Regions from separate parts of the Pseudomonas sp. Tul2A7 genome, predicted to be linked through region 2. Evidence: riboswitches for the same ligand, from Rfam matches in the RefSeq annotation. Region 2 holds a riboswitch; the other holds the start of a gene.
What was found. Region 2 has a riboswitch for cobalamin ahead of ACOYXJ_RS26495 (ABC transporter substrate-binding protein). Riboswitches for the same ligand answer to the same signal wherever they lie in the genome.
Positions count from the first base shown of each region.

Region 1: linked by a shared signal. The riboswitch ahead of ACOYXJ_RS25745 (CbtB domain-containing protein) and the one ahead of ACOYXJ_RS26495 (ABC transporter substrate-binding protein) in region 2 are both predicted to bind cobalamin.

Region 1 covers NZ_CP186499.1:5,778,890-5,787,062, reverse strand. The annotation lists gene ACOYXJ_RS25755 (cobalamin biosynthesis protein) at 12-425, opposite strand; gene ACOYXJ_RS25750 (CbtA family protein) at 422-1,123, opposite strand; gene ACOYXJ_RS25745 (CbtB domain-containing protein) at 1,135-1,332, opposite strand; cobalamin riboswitch at 1,457-1,678, opposite strand; cobalamin riboswitch at 2,570-2,781, shown strand; gene cobW (cobalamin biosynthesis protein CobW) at 2,881-3,954, shown strand; gene cobN (cobaltochelatase subunit CobN) at 3,958-7,806, shown strand; gene ACOYXJ_RS25730 (ATP-binding protein) at 8,155-8,173, shown strand, end outside.
Region 2 covers NZ_CP186499.1:5,955,733-5,963,905, reverse strand. The annotation lists gene ACOYXJ_RS26510 (GNAT family N-acetyltransferase) at 1-180, shown strand, start outside; gene ACOYXJ_RS26505 (ABC transporter ATP-binding protein) at 119-883, opposite strand; gene ACOYXJ_RS26500 (FecCD family ABC transporter permease) at 880-1,884, opposite strand; gene ACOYXJ_RS26495 (ABC transporter substrate-binding protein) at 1,893-2,906, opposite strand; cobalamin riboswitch at 3,052-3,245, opposite strand; gene ACOYXJ_RS26490 (Ppx/GppA phosphatase family protein) at 3,288-4,223, opposite strand; gene ACOYXJ_RS26485 (ParD-like family protein) at 4,623-4,850, shown strand; gene map (type I methionyl aminopeptidase) at 4,847-5,638, shown strand; gene ACOYXJ_RS26475 (ABC transporter ATP-binding protein) at 5,841-6,995, opposite strand; gene ACOYXJ_RS26470 (ABC transporter permease) at 7,012-7,821, opposite strand; gene ACOYXJ_RS26465 (ABC transporter permease) at 7,828-8,173, opposite strand, start outside.

The sequences.
Region 1 (8,173 bases), 180 kb from region 2:
TTATCGGGATTTTACGCCGCGCCGGCCAATGCCAACGTTGCCTGAGCGTATTTTTGCCGGGAAATCAGCAGTTTTGCCGGAGCCTGAATCAACTGTTCGGCGAGGGCCAGCGCAGCGCTTTCGGCAACGCCATAGCAGCCGGTTCGTTCGTAGGCGATTTGCGAATGGTGGCTGAGTCGTTGCTGATAACTGGCCAGTTCCTCACTGCTGAAGTACAGCAAGGGCAAAGCCAACTGAGCGGCAAGTTCTTGCAGGCCTGGCTCGTCGCGCTTCAGGTCGATGCTGGCCAATGCCTTGACCGTTTGAAGTTCAATGCGATGTGCCTGTAGGGCTTGGTCGAGTAACGCGCGCAGCGTGCTGGCAGGGCAGCCGCGCTGGCAGCCCAGACCGACCACGAAGGTCGGCGCTGCGCGGTCATGGGTCATGCGTGGTATTGGCCAGCGCTTTTGCGGCGGAACAACCAGGCGCTGATCAGGCCCAGGGCCAGCCAGAACGCTACGTTGGTCAACTGCGAAGCGATTTTGAACTGGGCTTCCAATGCCTCGGGAGCGAGCATCGAATGCACTTGCGGCTGCGGTGCGCCGATCACGTGCGGTACGGCAAGAATCGCCACGCCGAGGATCTTCATCAGCCAGTGACGGCTGAACGCGATCAACGACAGCCCGACCGCAGTCGAAGCGGCCGTGCCGATCCACCACATCTGACGCGAGGCCAGATCCGCAGCGGCTGTGCCCGGCAACTCAGGCGGCAGGCCCAGGGTCGGCGCGAGGACGAAAGTGGCGTAACCGGCCAGGCCCCAGAGCAGGCCTTGCGAGGTTTTGGTCGGTGCGCGCAGGGTGTAGAGGCCGGCGAGCATCAGGGCGAAACCGACGGCTACGACCAGATTACCGCCAGTGGTCGAGACTACGCGCTGCCAGCCGTTTTCCGGCTCCCAGGCCTCGGCATCGTGGGTGTGCGCAGCGGCGCCGGCGGCGTGTTCGTGAACTTCAGCCACGGGTTCGGCTTTTTCGAAGGTCTCTGCCTGAAGAATCAGCGGCGAGACCCAGAAGCTTTGCAGCAGGGTGAGGAGCAGGGCGGCCAGCAGACCGGTGAAACCTGCGGTTTGCGCAATACGCTTGATCATGTCGGCAGGTCTCAGTGGCACGGGAACGCGGCGCTGTGGCGGGTATCGTGGGCGGCGTTGTGCACCGCTTCGATGTGCGAGAAACCGGCGAAGTAGACCAGGCTGGCGCCGAGGATCGACGCAAAGATCGCGGCGCTCAGGCGTTGACTCAGGGTGGCGGTGCTGGAAATTTTGTCCGTGTTGCTGCCGGTGCTGCTGATGATCGACATGGCGCTTCCCTCTGGAATGTCAGTGGGTGAATCGAGCGCATGAAAACCCCTGCGGGTCGGGCTCGCAGAGGTTCGAACAGCGCCCGCCCACCGCGGGTTTGTTATGTTCAGCGACGCACAAGGTGCGGGCTGTGTGTTGCGGGCCGGTCTCCGGGCTCACGAGGGGTTGGCGTCAGGCCGACCTGCAAGCGTCACCTTCCCATGCCTTGCTGACACAGTGGTTTTGACGCTTCGCTCGCTTACCGTTGCGGGGGCAGCACCGGACTGACATGGGCTTGAGTAAAGCACATGATTCACCGGTTTCCCGTTTCACCCTGTGAAGGGCACCCGTAACAAGTTGTGTAGGAGAGCATGGGTTGGGGATTTTAGTCAATTTTGTGGGTGTATATCCGTTGCTGCGGGTGTGGCTGATTACGGTTCCGCCCTTACGGCGGGTCACTTTTGGCAAACGCCCCAAAAGTAACCAAAAGGTCTTCGCCCTGACGTTCGGCCCGCTCGCTAAAGCTCGGGGTTCCTTCGCTCCGGGATCGATCCGGGCGCAGCGTCTCCGGTTTGCTTCGCTGCACCTCCTCTCGCTGTGTTTGGCTGCGCCAAACGGTCGCTGCGCTCCCACCCCCGGATCAATCCCTCCACTCAGCCTGCCGATGGGCTCCAAGATCAAAAGCAGGCGAGCTGCCACTCGGCCTATTGAGTGGTGAAGAGCGCGGGTGTTCGGCTGTTGATTTGCGTTGTTGCTGCCCCTCACCCCAGCCCTCTCCCGAGGGAGAGGGAGCCGATTTTTGGGCTTTTCAAAATGCGCGTTCGACGCGGTATCGCACGTCGGCGTACATCTCCCAAACCACTCGGTCAGTCCCCTCTCCCTCCGGGAGAGGGCTAGGGTGAGGGGCTCTTGATCTGGCTTTGGCTCTTGATCTGGCTTTTGATCTGGCTTTTTTGCCCCTTCGGCAGGCCGAGCGAAGGTGTTCATCCGGGGGTAGGCGCGCAGCGCCGTGCGGCGTAGCCGCATACATCGAGAGGAGGTGCAGCGAAGCAAACCGTAGGCGATGCCCCCGGATGGACACCGTAGCGAGGGAACACTGAGCCTCAGCGAAGTGCCGTACGCCGGGGCAAAGCCTTTTGGGTTACCTTTTCGGCGTTTGGAAAAGGTGACTCGCTGTAAGAGCGAAACCGTCAGCGGCCGCACCCGCAGCAACGGATATACCCCCAATCCAAACATTGACCCAAAACCACACCATGCGTAGCCTTGCGCCTTCGAGGTTCTTCGGCCCACGCCGAAGCTAAGAAGGGAACGCGGTCAATGCCGCGGCTGCCCCCGCAACTGTGAACGGTGATGTTCGCTGCCACGCCACTGCCAGCTCAATCGATGAGCCAGCGGGAAGGCGCAGCCAACGCCAGGCCCAGCGCCTGAACACCGTCAGCCAGGAGACCTGCCTCGTCACAGTTTCTCACTACAACCGGGCGGGGTGATCCGGTGGCGAACGCTTCCGGCGCGCACGCGCGTTGCCGGTTCTCGTCCCGTATGCCCGCCGCTTGCCAAAGGGCATACCGATGAAAACACTGGCCAAACTCCCCGTCACCATCGTCACCGGCTTCCTCGGCTCGGGCAAAACCACATTGCTGCGGCACATGCTCGACAACGCGCAGGGCCGGCGCATCGCGGTGATTGTCAACGAGTTCGGCGAGTTGGGCATCGACGGTGAAATCCTCAAGCAATGCACCATCGGCTGCACCGAAGAAGAAGCCACCGGCCGCGTTTACGAACTGGCCAACGGCTGCCTGTGCTGCACCGTTCAGGAAGAATTCTTCCCGGTGATGCGCGAACTGGTCGCCCGTCGCGGCGATCTCGACCACATCCTCATCGAAACCTCGGGCCTGGCCCTGCCAAAACCGCTGGTGCAAGCCTTCCAGTGGCCGGAAATCCGCAGCGCCTGCACCGTTGACGCAGTGATCACCGTGGTCGACAGCCCGGCCGTGGCCGCTGGCACCTTCGCCGCATTCCCGGATCAAGTCGATGCGCAGCGCAAACTCGACCCGAACCTCGATCACGAATCGCCGCTGCACGAACTGTTCGCCGACCAACTGGCCAGCGCCGACCTCGTCATCCTCAACAAGGCCGACCAGACCAGCCCGGAAGATCTCGCTCGCGTGCGCGCTGAAGTCGCCGAAGAGCTGCCACCGGCGGTGAAAATCATCGAAGCCAGCAACGGCCGTCTGCCGCTGGATGTGCTGATCGGCCTCGGCGCCGGTTCCGAAGAACACATCGACAGCCGTCACAGTCATCACGATCACCACCATGGTGAAGGCGATGACGATCACGATGACCACGATCACGACGCTTTCGATTCAATCTCCATCGAACTGCCGCAAGCCGACGAAAGCCTGCTGCTCGACGCGCTGACGCAACTGGTGGTCAAGCACGGCATCCTCCGTGTCAAAGGTTTCGCCGCCATTCCAAACAAGCCGATGCGCCTGTTGATCCAGGGCGTGGGCACGCGTTTCGACAAGCATTTCGACCGTCAGTGGGGCGCCGATGAAGCGCGCGTTACCCGTCTGGTATTGATCGGCCAGCAACTCGACGCCGCCCAACTCGAAGCGCAACTGCGCGCTGCGCTCAGCGTTTAAGCCATGCACCTGCTCAGGACACAGCCCGGCGGTTTCGTCTCGGATGACAACATTGCCGACCTTGGCCAAACCCCCGCCGAGCTGGTGATCCTGTGCAGCGGCGACTCCAGCCTGGCGCTGCTCGCCGAAGCGGCGCAGCAGTTGCCGGAAGATTACCCGAGCCTGCGTCTGGCCAATCCGATGCAGGTGCAGAATCACGCTTCGGTCGATCTGTACGTCGACGAAGTGCTGCGCCACGCCAAGGTGATCCTGATCTCGCTGCACGGCGGCATCGCCTATTGGCGTTACGGTGTCGAGCGTCTGATCGAGTTGTCCGAGCGTGGTGTGCAGGTGATTCTGGTACCGGGCGATGACCGTCCCGATCCGGAGCTCAGCGACTTGAGCACCGTCAACGCCGAGGATCGCGACCGGCTCTGGCAGTTCTTGCGTCAGGGCGGTCTTGGCAATGCGCTGGATTTCTTCCGCTGCCTGGCCAACCGTTGGCTCGCCCGTGATTACGCTTGGGACGAACCGCAAACCCTGCCGCGCACGGCGATTTACCATCCACAAAAAACCACCGCCGCATTGAGTGACTGGCAAGCCGAATGGCTGCCCGAGAACCCGGTCGCGGCGGTGTTGTTTTACCGCTCGCATTTGCAAGCGGCGAACACCGCGTTCATCGATGTTTTCTGCCAGCGCTTGCAGGCGGCAGGGCTGAATCCGCTGCCGATCGCCGTGGCCAGTCTGAAAGAGCCCGGCTGCCTGACGGTGGTCGAGGATTGGCTGGACGAAGTGGAGGCGGGGGTGATTCTTAACACCACCGGGTTCGCCCAGTCCAGCCCGGAAGCGCCGCACTTGCGGCCGTTTCGCCGCAATATTCCGGTGATTCAAGCGATTTGCGCGCAAGACAACGAGCCCGGTTGGCGCGACAGCGAGCAGGGCCTCGGCCCACGTGATCTGGCCATGCACATTGCCTTGCCGGAACTCGACGGGCGCATCATCAGCCGACCGATCAGCTTCAAGGATCTGGCCTGGCGCAGCGAGCGCAGTCAGTCCGATGTGGTCTGCTATCGCGCGCAACCCGAGCGCATGGATTTTGTCGCTGAACTGGCAAGGCGCTGGATCGATCTGGCGCGGGTGTCGAATGGCGAAAAACGCATCGCGTTGATTCTCGCCAACTACCCGACTCGCGATGGGCGCATTGGTAACGGCGTCGGTCTCGACACCCCGGCGGCGGCGCTGAACATCCTGCGGGCATTGCAAGCCGAGGGCTATCCGATCACGGCCGAACTGCCGTTCAGCGGCACCGAGTTGATCCAGCAATTGCTCGGTGGCGTCAGCAACGATCTCGACACGATTGATCTGCGCCCGTGCCAGCAAAGCCTGGCGATGGACGCTTACCTGACGATGTTCAACGCGCTGCCTGAGGCCAATCGCAGCGCCGTGATAGAACGCTGGGGTACGCCAGAAAACGATCCGATGTGCCGCGACGGGCGCATGATGATCGCCGGCATTCGCTTCGGCCTGACCTTCGTCGGCATCCAGCCTGCACGCGGTTATCTGGTCGATCCGAGTGCGGTCTATCACGACCCGGATCTGGTCCCGCCGCACGCTTATCTGGCGTTCTATTTCTGGTTGCGCAACACCTACGGCGCGCACGGCGTGATTCACGTCGGCAAGCACGGCAACCTCGAATGGCTGCCGGGCAAAGGCGTCGGGCTTTCGGAGAACTGCTGGCCGGATGCACTGCTCGGGCCGCTGCCGAATATCTACCCGTTTATCGTCAACGACCCGGGTGAGGGCGCGCAGGCCAAACGACGCACCCAAGCGGTAATCATCGACCACCTGATGCCACCGCTGACCCGTGCCGAAACCTACGGCCCGCTGCGCAATCTGGAGCTGCTGGCCGACGAGTATTACGAAGCGCAACTGCTCGATCCACGCCGCGCCCGTGAGTTGCAGCGCGACATTCTGCAACTGGTGCGCGAAACGCAGATCGACCGCGAACTGCAACTCGATGCCGCTCTGGACAGTGATTCCGATGCGGCGATCTGGTTGCCGCGTCTCGATACGTATTTGTGTGATTTGAAGGAATCGCAGATTCGCGACGGGCTGCACATTTTTGGCGAGTCGCCGACCGGTCGTTTGCGTATTGACACGTTGTTGGCGCTTCTGCGTATTCCACGAGGCGACGGCAAAGGCGCGCAATCAAGCCTATTGCGAGCACTCGCCAAAGCGTTCGAACTCGGTTTCGATCCACTCGACTGCGCGTTGGCCGACCCATGGACAGGCCCACGCCCGACAGAGCTGCAATCGCAAAGCGACGAAGTCTGGCGCACTGCCGGCGACACCCGCGAACGCCTCGAACTGTTCGCCACTGAACTGATTTTCCAGACGCTGCAATCCCCTTGTAGGAGTGAGCCTGCTCGCGATAGCGGAGTGTCATTCGATACAGATTTGCCTGATACACCGCCATCGCGAGCAGGCTCACTCCTACAAGGACCGCGTTGGGCTGAAGTCGGCGCAATCATCGAGAATCTGCGCGAAGTCGTCGCCCCACGCCTGGACGCTTGCGGCCCCGCCGAAATGCGCGGCCTGCTCGACGCCCTCAGTGGTCGCTTCGTCCCCGCCGGCCCGAGCGGCGCGCCCAGCCGTGGTCGCCTCGACGTGTTACCGACCGGCCGCAATTTCTACTCGGTCGACGTACGCAACCTGCCGACCACCACCGCGTGGCGCATCGGTTTCCAGTCAGCGACGTTGATTCTTGAGCGACACCTGCAAGACCACGGCGATCACCTGCGCCAGCTCGGTTTATCGGTCTGGGGCACCGCAACCATGCGCACCGGCGGTGACGACATCGCTCAGGCGATGGCGTTGATGGGCGTGCGGCCGGTGTGGGCCACTGGCAGTCAGCGTGTCGATGATTTCGAGATTCTGCCGCTGAGCCTGCTCGACCGCCCGCGCGTCGATGTCACGCTGCGAGTTTCCGGATTTTTCCGCGATGCGTTTGCCAATTTGATCCGCCTGTTCGACGCGGCGGTGCAAGCAGTGGCAGCGCTGGACGAGCCGGATGATCTCAATCCGCTGGCGGCGAAAGTTCGGGCCGAACGCGAGGCGTTGTTGCAGTCGGGTCTGGATGAGGACAGCGCGCGGCGCCAGGCCGGTTGGCGCATTTTCGGTGCCAAACCCGGCGCTTACGGCGCAGGTGTGCAAGGGGCGATCGATGGGCGTTTGTGGCAAAGCCGCGAAGACCTTGCCGAGGTCTATCTGAACTGGGGCGCCTACGCCTATGGCGGCTCCGATGAGGGCACTGCCGCGCGCGAACAGTTCGTCCAGCGCCTGAGTCAGGTGCAAGCGGTGCTGCAGAATCAGGACAATCGCGAGCACGACTTGCTTGATTCCAACGACTACTACCAATTCCAGGGCGGCATGCTTGCTGCTGTGGAAACCCTGCGTGGCGAGGCGGCGGCCAGTTATCACGGCGATCACAGCCAACCGGATCTGCCGAAGATTCGCACGCTGAAAGAAGAGCTGAACCGGGTGATCCGCTCGCGGGCGGCCAATCCAAAGTGGATCGACGGGGTCAAGCGCCACGGCTATAAAGGCGCGTTCGAAATGGCGGCGACGGTTGATAACCTGTTTGCGTTTGATGCCACCACGCAGTTGATTGATGACCACCAGTACGCTTTGTTGGCAGAGGCTTATTTGCTCGATCCGGCAACCCGGGAGTTTGTTCGTGAGCATAATCCGCACGCGCTACGGGATATGACCGAGCGGATGCTGGAGGCGCAGCAGCGGGGGATGTGGCAGGAGCCGGGGGCTTATAAAGAGGCGTTGGAGAATCTGCTGCTGGATATTGAGGAAGATATGTAGCGTCCTCAGGAAAGTCACCCCCTCACCCCAGCCCTCTCCCCCAAGGGGGCGAGGGGGAAAGGGAGCCGATTTGTGTGCTGCTCAGAATGGAAGTCAACTCGATAATTCAGGTCGGCGTACCTTGAAATAACGCCTCACCCCAGCCCTCTCCCCCGGGGGCGAGGGGGAAAGGGAGCCGATTTGTGTGCTGTTCAGAATGGAAGTCAACTCGATAATTCAGGTCGGCGTATCTCGAAACAACACCTCGGTCAGTTCCCTCTCCCTCTGGGAGAGGGCTAGGGTGAGGGCCATCCCAACTGACACACCACAACGCCAAGAACACCAATGACCACGACAGAGAAAACCCAAATGACCGACATCCCACATT
Region 2 (8,173 bases):
ATCTACCTGCACACCCATCCGTTTCTGCCGGGGGCCATCGAGTTCTGGCAGCGGCAGGGTTTCGAGATCATCGATGTCGACGCTGACCCGGTATGGCAGACAACACACATGCACAACGTCATGAGTGAAATCGAAGAATCTGCGCCCCATCAAACGGGTCCGTCAGGTAATGCGCCCTGACCCCGAAAGTGTCCTGTAACCGCTGCGGTGTCAGCACCTCCAGCGGCGCGCCCAACGCCACCAATCGCCCGCGCTCCAGCACCGCCAGACGATCGCATTTCAACGCCTGATTAAGATCATGCAGCGCGATCAGCGTGGTTACCGTCAGCGCCTGCACCACATTGAGAATGGTCAGTTGATGCTGAATATCGAGGTGGTTGGCCGGCTCGTCGAGCAACAGAATCTGCGGTCGCTGCGCCAAGGCCCGAGCGATGTGAACCCGCTGTTGCTCACCACCCGACAGGCTGCGCCACAGGCGTGTACGCAGGTGCATCGCATCAACGTCGGTGAGCGCCTGCTGGACAATGGCGTCGTCCGCTGCCGACCACGGTTGCAGCGCCGACAGCCAAGGTGTGCGCCCCAGCGCCACAGCGTCGAACACGCGAATGCCGTCATCGGTGTCGGCCTGTTGTTCAACGACCGCGAGTTTTTGCGCAATGCTGCGCCGGGCCATTTTGCTCAAGCGCTGACCTTCAAGCAGGACCTCGCCAGCGCTCGGTTCACGCAGCCCGGCCAGCAACTTCAACAGGGTGGATTTACCCGAGCCATTCGGCCCGACGATGCCCAGTGTCTCGCCGCGCTGAACCTCAAGGCTGACACCATTGAGCAACTCGGCGCCGCGCACCTTGAACGTCAACCTGGAACAACTCAGAACACTGTTCATCGTGCGGACCTGCGGCCAACCAGAATCAAGGCAAACACCGGCGCACCGACCAGCGCGGTAATCACCCCGACCGGAATCACCTGACCCTTGATCAGCGTGCGCGACAGCACGTCAGCAGCAATCAAAAACACCGCGCCGCCCAACGCACTGGCCGGCAGCAGTCGTGCATGCCCGGTGCCAAGCAACAGGCGCGCAGCGTGGGGAATCACCAGGCCGACAAAACCGATCGAACCGACAATCGACACCATCACCGCCGTCACCAGCGCCGCGCAGCCAATCAATAGAATCTGCACACGTCGCACCGGAATGCCGAGGGATGCCGCCGAATCCGCGCCAAAGGTAAACGCATCCAACGCCCGCCGATGCCACAGGCACACGACCAACCCCAACACGGCCACCGGCACCGCCAGCCACACCGACGGCCAGCGCACGCCACCGAGATTGCCCAACAGCCAGAACATGATCCCGCGTGCCTGCTCGGAGCTGGCCGAACGGGTAATCAGAAACGCCGTCAGCGCATTGAATAACTGCGAACCGGCGATCCCCGCAAGAATGATCTGCCCGGTGCCGCTGGCCGAACCGCTGACCCGCGCCAGTACAATCACCAGCACGAACGCCGTGACTGCGCCGGCGAAAGCTCCGACTGACAGCGAGATGAGCCCGGCGCCAACACCGAGCAACGCCACCATCACCGCACCGGTCGAAGCCCCGGCAGAAATCCCCAGCAGATACGGATCGGCCAAAGGGTTACGCAGCAGCGACTGCAAAATCACTCCGCACGTGGCCAACCCGGCACCGCACGCCGCCGCGACCAGTGCGCGGGTCAGGCGATAGTTCCAGACGATGCCTTCATCGATAGGGTCGAGCACATGCCCGGCGCCCCACAGCTTGTTGGCCAGCACTTGCACCACCACGCCCGGTTCAATCGAGGTTTCACCAATGGCCACGCCGGCAATCACTGCAATCAACAGTGTCGCCAGGGCCAGCAACGTACGGATCAGGCTGGCACTCATTGCGACAGGTCATAGCCGTTGATGGCTGTGGCCAGTTGCTCGATGCCGTCGAACATGCGCAGGCTCGCCTGCATGGCCATGGCGTCAAGAATGATGATGCGGTTGTGTTTCACCGCGTCCATGTTGCGTGTCACCGGGTCGCTGCGCAGAAAGGCGAGTTTCTTTTCATAGTCGTCAGCGGGGAAGCGTCGGCGATCCATACGCGCGATGACGAGGAAGGTCGGATTGGCTTTGGCGATGGTTTCCCAACCGACTGTTGGCCACTCTTCATCGGACTGCACGACGTTGCGCACGCCGAGGGTGTCGAGCATGAAATCGGGAATGCCTTTGTGCCCGGCCACGAATGGCTCGATATCCATTTCGGCGCTGGAGAACCACACCAGCGCGCTGGCGTCCTTCAGTTGTTTACCTTGGGCGGTGGCAACCGACTTGGCGAGGCTGGCCTTGAGTTGATCATTGAGTTGCTGACCACGCTCCTGAACATCGAAGATCTGCGCCAGTTGGCTCACGCTCTTGTAAATAGAATCGATGCGAAACGGTGCCAGCCGCGTGCCATCGGCGCCGACGAGGTTGTCCTTGGCCTCGCAATCGGAGGGCAGCAGGTAGGTCGGGATCTTCAGCTCATGAAACTGCTCACGGGTGCCGACCGCGCCTTGCGGGCCGACCATCCATTCCAGCTCCACGGCGACCAGTTCCGGGCGCTTGCCGATCACCGATTCGAAACTTGGCTCGTTGTCGGCCAGGCGCTGGATCTTGTCGTCCTGCGCTTTGTACTTCGTCAGCACATTGTTGAACCACAGTGACGTGCCGACGACTTTATCGCTCAGGCCCATGGCGTAGAGCATTTCCGTGCCGGCCTGGCCGATGGTCACGGTGCGCGTCGGTGCGTGCTGGAAGGTCAGGGTGCTGCCGCAGTTTTCGATCGTCAGCGGATAGAACGTCGGTGCCGCCTGCGCCATGGCGCCAAGGGTCAGGCCGGTGATGAGGGTGGCGATGCGGGGCAGCAGCATGGGGCAGTCTCCAAGGGAACCGTACGGGGAGCGAGGCGGGTACGGATCGGAAACACACCATCGAACGCGGTCAGGGAAACTGCGCAAGGCCGGTCATCAAAAGAAGAAGTACACGGCACGATGTCCTTCCCGGACACCCCGCCGGTTAGTAATCACTGTGCCGGCAGGTCTCCTGACTGATGCGTCATCGCCTGGCTCCGGCCTTCCCGGGGTTCACCCAGTGGCAGTCGTGGAGCAGGCTCGGCACCTACAGTTGCGGGGGCAGTTCCGATCAATGCTGTGCAAGCACCTCGGATTCCCTATTAGTCCCCTTCGGGAACCGACGGCGGCATGGTAGTCGATCGAGCCGCTGAAGGGGAGACGAATCTGCCGTGGCGAGGATCAGTGCTGGCTCATCAAACCGTGCAACACGCCTAAACGCAGGCCCGGTTCGGAGGGCAGCATTTGCGCAATGCCGAACACTTTGAACGCCGCCAGCATCAACACCAGACCGCCGGGTAGAATGCTCTGGCGGTGTGGTTGCAGGCCGGCAAGCTTGAGCTGTTGCACGTTGTTCACCTTCAACAGCAGCAGCGACAGGCGCAGCAGGCCACCGTAGGTGATGCCGTCCTGGCCGAAGTCGTTGAGGCGATTGGCCTTGAGCACTTTGGCCAGCATGCGTGCGGTGCCGGAAGAGCCGATGGTCTGCTGCCAGCCCTGCGCACGATAGCGCCGGGCAACCTTTTCAAACTGCAGGATGGCGAAGCGTTCGGCCTCCTGTAGCGCGCCGGCAGACACGTCACCGCCGCGAAAGAAGCGCGTGCTCAAGGTGCCGCTGCCGATGGCGATGCTTTCGGTGAGTAACGGTTGTGAGCCTTGGCCGAGGATCAGCTCGGTTGAGCCGCCGCCGATGTCGACCACCAGGCGCAGGTCTTCAGCGCTTGGCAAGGCGTGGGTCACGCCGGCATAGACCAGACGCGCTTCTTCATGGCCGCAAATGACGTCGATGGGAAAGCCCAGATGCCGCTCGGCACTGGCCAGAAACAGTTGCGCGTTGTTCGCCTCACGCACCGCACTGGTCGCCACCGCACGGACTCGGCCGGCCTCGAAGCCGCGCAGCTTCTTGCCGAACCGCGCCAATGCCTGCCAGCCGCGATCCAGTGCCAACGCATCCAGCGCACCACCGTCAAAACCTTCGGCAAGGCGCACCGGTTCACGCAGGGTTTTCACTTCCTGGATCTGCAAGCCCTTTCGACTGCGCACCGACTGGCCGATCATCAGGCGAAAGGCATTCGAGCCCAGGTCGATGGCGGCAAACAGCGAGGCGTCGTCTTTCATGGGAATCCTTGCAGAGCATCCGTCGCGAGGCTCAAGACGGTTTGCGAGGATTCTGCCGTGATCTTGATGACATCCTGATGACGGGGCAGGGGCGGTTCAGTGAATGTGTGGCTGTCATGACACTGTCATTATCCGGCGTCTATGCTGAGGCCAATACATCGCGTGTTCTTAAAGTTTTTGCTGCCAGTTTTGGCAGCTTTTTTTTGCCCGCGATTTGGCTGTTGATCGTTCCGACGCTCCGCGTAGGAATGCCTCTAGGGACGCTCCGCGTCCAGTGACGCGGAGCGTCACGGGCTGCCTTCCTACGCGGAGCGTGGGAACGATCAGCCTGTGTGTTTGCAATTTTGGTGGGGGCTTGGCTAATATACGATCCATATACACATCGTATCGGATTCATATATGGGCATCGTAAAGATTTCAGAGGACATGCACGAGAACCTGCGTATCTCCAGCAACGCCCTCAGCCGCTCGATCAACGCGCAGGCCGAGCACTGGATGCGTATCGGCATGCTCGCCGAACTGCACCCCAACCTCGACCACAGCGCCATTTGCCGCTTGCTGATCCGCGCCGAACAGAACGGCGGGCTGGATCTGCAACAACTGACTCAGGAAGCCGTCAGCGCATGAGAAACCAGATCAAGATCAACACCCCGGCCGACATCGCCCAATCACGCGCTGCCGGCAAACTCGCCGCTGAAGTACTGGCGATGCTGGTGCCGCACGTTAAGGCCGGCGTCACCACTGATCAGCTCGATCAACTGTGTAACGACTACATCGTCAACGTGCAGAAAGCCGTGCCGGCCAACGTCGGTTATCACGGCTTTCCGAAAACCGTCTGCGCTTCGGTCAACGATGTGGTCTGCCACGGCATTCCGTCGGGCACGCCGTTGAAGGATGGCGACATCGTCAACCTCGACATCGCGGTGATCAAGGACGGCTGGTTCGGTGATACCAGCCGCATGTACGTGGTCGGTGAGGCGACGCCTGAAGCGCAGCATCTGATCAAGACCACTTACGAGGCGATGTGCGCGGGTATTCGTGTGGTGAAACCGGGCGCAACGCTAGGCGATATCGGCCATGCGATCCAGACGCTGGCGGAGAAAGAAGGCTTCAGCGTAGTGCGCGAGTACTGCGGGCACGGGATCGGCAAGGTCTATCACGATGAGCCGCAGATTCTGCATTACGGCTTTCCCGATCAGGGGATGAAGCTTAAGGCCGGGATGATTTTTACTGTGGAGCCGATGCTTAATGCCGGTAAGCGTCATGTGAAAAACATGCCGGATGGCTGGACGGTGCTGACCAAGGATGGCTCGTTGTCGGCGCAATGGGAGCATATGGTGGCGGTGACGGACACCGGGTTTGAAATTCTCACGGCGTGGCCAGATGAGATTGAAGGCTACCGCGCTATTGTCTGATACCGCGTCGACTGGTTCCCTCACCCTAGCCCTCTCCCAGAGGGAGAGGGGACTGACCGGGTTGTTTTGGCGTTATACATCGACTTGAAAGTCCTGAGTCGAACTCAGGTCCTGAAAAGCCCCCGATCTGCTCCCTTTCCCCCTCGCCCCCCTTGGGGGAGAGGGCTGGGGTGAGGGGGTAGATCCCACAGACAACACGCTATCAGTGAGCGCCGGCAGCCTTGTTCAGATCGCTCTCGGTCCATTCGGTATACACGCAAGCATCAGCGGTAGCCCAGCGCACTTGCACTGGGTCCCCGGCCTTGAGCGGCATGCCGGCGGCGGACAAAGCCTTCACCGTCATCGAAGTGCCGCCCGAGGTGACCACACTGCACGTCTGGCTCTCACCGAGAAACAGCACTTCTACAACCTTCGCTGAAACCTCATTCCACCCCGAAGGCAACGGCTCACTGATCGCCTGCGCCACGCTCAACGCCAGTGCCTTTTCCGGCCGCACCATCAGCAGCACATCCTGATCCGTGTGCAACCCCGCCGTCAGCCGAATCGACAACGACTGCCCCTCAAAACTCGCTGCCGCATTACCCTGAGCCTTGAGTTTGAGGAAGTTCGAATTCCCCAAAAACGACGCCACAAACGCATTCGGCGGATTCTGATAAAGGTCATAACCGCTGCCCAATCCCACAATCTTGCCGTGACTGAAAATCGCGATGCGCTGCGACAAACGCATGGCTTCTTCCTGGTCGTGGGTTACGTAAACAATGGTGATGCCCAGACGACGATGCAATTGGCGCAATTCATCCTGCAGATCTTCACGCAGCTTTTTATCCAACGCACCGAGCGGTTCGTCCATCAACAGAATGCGCGGTTCATAAACCAGCGCCCGGGCGATGGCGACACGTTGCTGCTGGCCGCCAGACAGTTGCGAAGGGCGGCGATGGGCGAACTGCTCAAGCTGAACCAGTTTCAACATCGCATCGACACGCTTGTCGCGCTCAGCCGCCGCCAGTTTGCGAATCGCCAACGGAAAGGCGATGTTGTCGCGCACCGACAGATGCGGGAACAGCGAATAGCGCTGGAACACCATGCCGATGTCGCGTTTGTGCGGCGGCACATTCACCAGCGATTGACCGTTGACGAGGATCTCGCCGCTGCTTGGCGTTTCAAAGCCGGCGAGCATCGACAGCGTGGTGCTTTTGCCCGAGCCACTGGAGCCGAGGAAGGTCAGGAATTCACCGTCCTTGATGTCCAGCGAGATGTTGTCGACGGCAGCAAAATCGCCGTAGTGCTTGTTCAGGTTGCGCAGGCTGACCAGGGGTTTGTCATTCTGCTGGGAAGCGTCTTTGATCACGGCACTCATGTCGTACTCCTGGCGCTCAGGCGCTGATTTCGTTGCGCCGGCGCAGCGCGGCGGCGATGACCATGACCAAGACCGACAAGCCGATCAGCAGCGTCGAAGCGACGGCGATCACTGGCGTCAGGTCCTGGCGCAAGGTGGTCCACATTTTCACGGGAAGGGTTTGCAGGGTCGGGCTGGCCATCATCACGCTGAGCACCACCTCGTCCCACGAAACGAGGAAGGCGAAGAGGGCGCCGGCGACCATGCCCGGACGAATCGCCGGAAAGGTCACCTTGAACACCGCTTGCAGGCGTGAGGCACCGCAGATCACCGCCGCGTCTTCAATCGACTGATCGAACAGCTTCAGCGAGTTGATGATCGAGATGATGGTGAACGGCAGCGCGACGATCACATGGCTGACGACGAAGGCGAACATCGTCCCGGTGTAACCGAGCTTGAGGAACAGCGCGTACACCGCCACGGCGATGATCACCAGCGGCACTATCATCGGCAGGGTGAACAGACCGTAGAGCATTTCCCGGCCGGGAAAGCGCCCGCGCACCAGCGCAAACGCAGTCGGCAAACCAAGGGCCACAGCGCAGATCGTGGTCAGTACAGCAACCTTGAGGCTGGCCGCGGCGGCGTTCATCCAGTCGGGGTTGGAGAAGAACTGGCCGTACCATTTCAGCGTCCAGCCCGGCGGCGGGAACACCAGCCACTGCGACGAACCGAATGACAGCAGCACGATAAACACGATCGGCAACAGCAGGAACAGACCGATCAGCCCGGTGGTTGCATACAAGCCGAAGCGCATGCGCCGGCTCATCGCATTGGGAGTCAGGAGCATGTCGGCTTACCTCGCGTTACTGGCGCCAACCGGGGATTCCGGCTGAAGCTTCAGGTAAAAGTAGAACAGCACCAAAGTGATAGCGATCAGCAACGCAGCGCCGGCACTGGCCAGGCCCCAGTTGAGGAACGATTGCACCTGCTGAATGATGAACTCCGGCAGCATCATGTTCTGCGCCCCGCCGAGCAGTGCCGGGGTCACGTAGTAACCGAGCGACATGACGAACACCATCAAGCCACCGGAGGCCAGACCCGGCCGGCACAGCGGCAGGAACACCCGGAAGAAGTTGGTCCACGGGCTGGCGCCGCAAATCGAGCCGGCCTGCAGGATCATCGGGTCGATGGCCTGCATG